2 regions of the Pseudoalteromonas sp. C2R02 genome follow, and region 1 is predicted to be linked to the other one. Evidence: predicted binding sites of a transcription regulator. Region 1 holds the regulator's gene; the other holds the start of a gene.
The links. The regulator NrdR, encoded in region 1, represses ribonucleotide reductase genes. The targets are predictions, from matches to a motif close to AAACACNANATNTNGTGTTT.
Positions count from the first base shown of each region.

Region 2: a site for NrdR is predicted at 832-851, ahead of nrdG (anaerobic ribonucleoside-triphosphate reductase activating protein). Genes of this name have one in related genera too.

Region 1 is NZ_JAHKQC010000030.1:95,037-97,519, reverse strand. Features, by position in the region: gene glyA (serine hydroxymethyltransferase) at 1-962, shown strand, start outside; gene nrdR (transcriptional regulator NrdR) at 1,054-1,503, shown strand; gene ribD (bifunctional diaminohydroxyphosphoribosylaminopyrimidine deaminase/5-amino-6-(5-phosphoribosylamino)uracil reductase RibD) at 1,597-2,483, shown strand, end outside.
Region 2 is NZ_JAHKQC010000034.1:174,128-176,610, reverse strand. Features, by position in the region: gene yjjG (pyrimidine 5'-nucleotidase) at 1-60, opposite strand, end outside; gene yjjX (inosine/xanthosine triphosphatase) at 50-616, opposite strand; gene nrdG (anaerobic ribonucleoside-triphosphate reductase activating protein) at 855-1,307, shown strand; gene nrdD (anaerobic ribonucleoside-triphosphate reductase) at 1,309-2,483, shown strand, end outside.

The DNA.
Region 1 (2,483 bases):
CTCAAGCAAATGCAGCTGTTTTCTTGGCTTTATTAGAAGCTGGCGATACTGTTTTAGGTATGAGCCTTGCTCACGGTGGTCACTTAACTCACGGTTCTCACGTTAGTTTCTCAGGTAAATTATACAATGCTGTTCAGTACGGACTAAATGAAGCAACTGGCGAAATCGATTACGCACAAGTTGAAGCATTAGCATTAGAGCATAAGCCAAAAATGATCATCGGTGGTTTTTCTGCATATTCAGGTATCGTAGATTGGGCTAAGTTCCGTGAAATCGCTGATAAAGTAGGTGCTTACTTATTCGTTGATATGGCTCACGTTGCTGGTCTTATTGCTGCAGGTGTTTACCCTAATCCAGTTGAGCATGCTCACGTTGTAACAACTACAACACATAAAACATTAGCTGGTCCACGTGGCGGTTTAATCATCTCAGCATGTGGCGATGAAGCTATCTACAAAAAATTAAACAGTGCAGTTTTCCCTGGTGGCCAAGGTGGACCTTTATGTCACATCATCGCTGCTAAAGCGGTTGCTTTTAAAGAAGCTTTACAACCTGAATTTAAAACTTACCAAGCGCAAGTTGTTAAAAATGCACAGGCTATGGTTGCTGTTTTACAAGAACGTGGCTACAAAGTTGTTTCTGGTAAAACTGAAAACCACTTATTCTTATTAGACCTGATTGATAAAGATATCACAGGTAAAGATGCTGATGCTGCTTTAGGTAATGCAAACATTACTGTAAACAAAAACTCAGTACCTAACGATCCACGTTCTCCGTTTGTTACTTCAGGTTTACGTATCGGTTCTCCTGCGATCACGCGTCGCGGTTTTAAAGAAGCTGAATCTAAAGAACTTGCTGGCTGGATCTGTGACGTTTTAGATAATATCGAAGATGTTACTGTTCAAGCTGACGTAAAAGAAAAAGTTAAAGCTATCTGTGCAAAACTTCCGGTTTATGCATAATTAGCAATAGCTATGTTATTATAAGGCCGCTTTTTAGCGGCCTTATTTGTTTCTAGGGTTTTATTTATTATCAAAGTTGAGAATTTTTATTATGTACTGCCCATTTTGTTCAGCAAAAGATACTAAGGTGATTGACTCTCGTTTGGTAGGTAATGGCCATCAAGTACGTCGTCGTCGCGAATGTAATGATTGTCATGAACGTTATACGACATTTGAAACTGCTGAATTGGTGATGCCACGTGTCGTAAAGCAAGATGGTAGCAGGGAACCGTTTAATGAAGATAAATTATTAAATGGACTCAATCGTGCGCTAGAAAAAAGACCTGTCAGTACACAACAAGTAGATGATGTCGTACATGCAATAAAATCTCGGTTAAGAGCCACAGGTGAAAGAGAAATATCAAGTCACTTAGTTGGTGAATTTATTATGGATTCATTAAAAAAATTAGATAAAGTAGCTTATGTACGTTTTGCTTCTGTTTATCGCTCATTTGAAGATATCAAAGAGTTTGGTGAAGAAATTGCGCGCTTAGGCGAATAAATTTGCTACACAAATTTATTTAATGCCACTTAGTGGCAATGATTTTGTTAGGAATGATAAAAAGTGCAGTTTACTCCTGAAGACCATATTTACATGGCCAGAGCTATTGAACTGGCAAAAAAAGGTCGTTATACCACTACACCTAACCCAAATGTGGGTTGTGTTTTAGTTAAAAATAATCAAGTTGTTGGCGAAGGCTATCATGTTAAAGCCGGGCAAGGGCATGCGGAAGTCAACGCCATTGCTATGGCGGGTGACAAAACTCAAGGTGCGACGGCTTATGTCACTTTAGAGCCTTGTAGTCATTATGGGCGTACGCCGCCTTGTGCTGAAGGTTTAAAAAAAGCAGGTGTTATAAAAGTTATAGCAGCTATGGTTGATCCTAATCCACAAGTAAGTGGAAAAGGCTTGGCAATATTAGAGCAAGCTGGTATTGAAACCGCGTATGGTTTAATGGAGCAAGAAGCGATAGCACTTAACCCAGGTTTTTTAACAAGAATGAAAACAGAAAAACCCTTTGTTACTTGTAAGCTTGCATCTAGCCTAGATGGTAAAACTGCTTTAAAAAATGGTCAAAGTAAGTGGATCACCAGCTCTGATGCACGTAAAGATGTGCAAAATTTAAGAGCCCAAAGTTGTGCAATATTAACGGGTGCGGATACTGTGATTGTTGATAATGCTAAAATGAATGTGCGTTATGAAGAATTAAAAAATACAGATTTTTCTCAGTTAGATATAAATGAAAGTGAGTTACGACAGCCAATACGCATTGTAATTGACTCGCAAAACAGATTAACGCCCTGTTTAGCTTTTTTTGAAATTGAGAGCCCAGTAATTATTTTAACAACTAAGCTTGATAATTCTATACAATGGCCACACTTTGTAACTCATATGCTCGTGCCTGAATGTGATGGAAAAGTAGATTTAAATATTGCATTAACACTGTTGGCTTCTCACAATATTAATAATCTCTTTTTAGA
Region 2 (2,483 bases), on a different contig from region 1:
ATATGCATCAAAGTGAAATAACGTTTCATCAGCATCAAATAATATCCATTTATAATTCATTATTCACTCCTGTTCCATGATATAAGTCTGCATTTATAAAGGGAGATAATGCTAAAATCAGTGCTTGAGTATAAATGCTTTCACGGGTGGCGTTATTTTGTGTTAATAATCCAATCGCCCCCCCTTTTTGTTTAATATTGGTTGTATTAAATAATTCATCCATCACATGTCCTAATTCTTTACCCGCAACTAGATCATCATAAACACTTAATGGCAATGGCAAACTTGCACTTCTGCCGACAGATTGCTGTTGATTATTGATAATTGAAAAGTACGCGCATGTGATTGGACCGTCTTCGGTTAAATCAACACCGCCCTCTAGAGCAACATAAAAATCGGCATTATTAGATCCATTTTTACAAAATAGTGCTCGGTTTATCGCTCCAAGGCGTGTTTCGCTTGCTGTCATAGGTTGTTCAGAAACACTGGATGGCGCATGCATGCCTTTACAAATAATTTGGTTGTTAGCAAAAATATTAGAAAATGCATTTTTTACTGCATTGATTTTAACAGGGTTAAGTGACCCTACGAGGATTCTGATAACTTCTTTTGACATATTATTAAACATTGTTCAGGGTATTTCTGCATAGTAACACAGCTTAACTTTGTCCTTTAAATTTCAAATGTAAGAAATTTTTAAATTTAATATCTACCCCTTTTAAACTACTGAAATTTTATTATTTATAAATTAGTTGATCTAACACAATTTTTGAGTAATTAACTGACTAGCGATTTCATAATAATCCATATATTGTGCTTGTTTATGAAAATAAACACAATATATGGTATTTTTAATGTTTAATTGCTTTGAACCACAAGTTGTATTTCAAGAAGTACCTAATGAAGTATCTTTGGCATTTTTAGTTACTGGTTGTCCTTTTGCGTGTGATGGGTGTCATAGCCAAGACAGCTGGACTGCAACCTCGGGTGTTGAATTAGATGCTAAAACTTTTTCAAATTACTTATCTCAATACAAAAACCTCATTACCTGTGTTGTTTTCTTCGGAGGTGAGTGGCAAGCCCATAAACTTATCGCGCATTTAAAATTTGCTCAAAATCAAGGGCTTAAAACTTGCTTATACACAGGAGCTGAAAAAGTCAGTAATAGCATCATAGCGCATTTAGATTTTTTAAAAACTGGTAGATGGCAAAAACAACTCGGCGGCTTAAATAACAAAAATACCAATCAAAGATTTATCAACGTTAAAACAAAAACCTTACTCAACTATAAATTTTTAGGGAATTAAAATGGCACACCTCAATACAAATCAAATAACAAAAAAACTCTCTTTTATTGATCAATATATACAAGCGAGTAATGCTGCCGATGGCTCAAAACTAGATGCAAATGCCAATGTTACTCATAAGAATATTGCGACGCTTGAAGCTGAAATAACAAAAGATTTTTTATTAGATATCAACCGCGCTTTAGTTCAACAAAAAATAGCAGCCCTATTTGATAAAGAGTTAGCTGTAGAATATGAGAGGCAAATTGCAGAGCATGAAATATATGTTCATGATGAAACTAGTTTAAAGCCTTATTGTACGTCGATTACTATGTATCCATTTCTATTAGATGGTTTAACAAAACTAGGTGGTGAGTCAAAGGCACCTCAACATTTAGAATCTTTTTGCGGATCATTTGTAAATTTGGTTTTTGCGATCAGTTCTCAATTTGCAGGTGCCATTGCGACTGTCGAATTTTTAACTTACTTTGATTATTTTGCAAAAAAAGAATATGGCAAGGCTTATTTAACAACACATTCAAAACAAATCTCTAATCATTTACAACATGTTGTTTATGCGATTAATCAACCTGCGGCTGCTCGGGGTTATCAGAGTGTATTTTGGAACATCTCTTTATATGACGAACATTATTTTTCAGCAATTTTTGAAAATTTTCGATTTCCAGATGGATCAGAGCCACAGTGGGGTTCATTAAATACATTACAGCATTATTTTATGGACTGGTTTGCAATTGAAAGAGAAAAAGCTGTACTGACATTTCCTGTAATAACGGTAGCTATGCTAACTAAAGATGGTAAAGTGAAAGATAAACAATTTAAAAGCTTTTGTGCTGAACAATTAAGTAAAGGCAATACATTTTTTATTTACCAATCTGATAATGCAGATTCTCTTGCATCTTGTTGCCGACTTAGAAATGAAATGTCAGATAATACTTTTTCATACACTTTAGGTGCTGGAGGCGTAGCTACAGGCTCCATAAATGTTATCACTATAAATATGAATAGACTTCAGCAAGATAATCGAGATTTAACTACAGAGATAGATAAAATACATAAGTATCAGGTTGCATACCGAGAGATTATGAATGATTACTTAAATCAAGGCATGTTAACAGTTTATGATGCTGGCTTTATAAATCTTGATAAGCAATTTTTAACAATAGGCATTAATGGCAT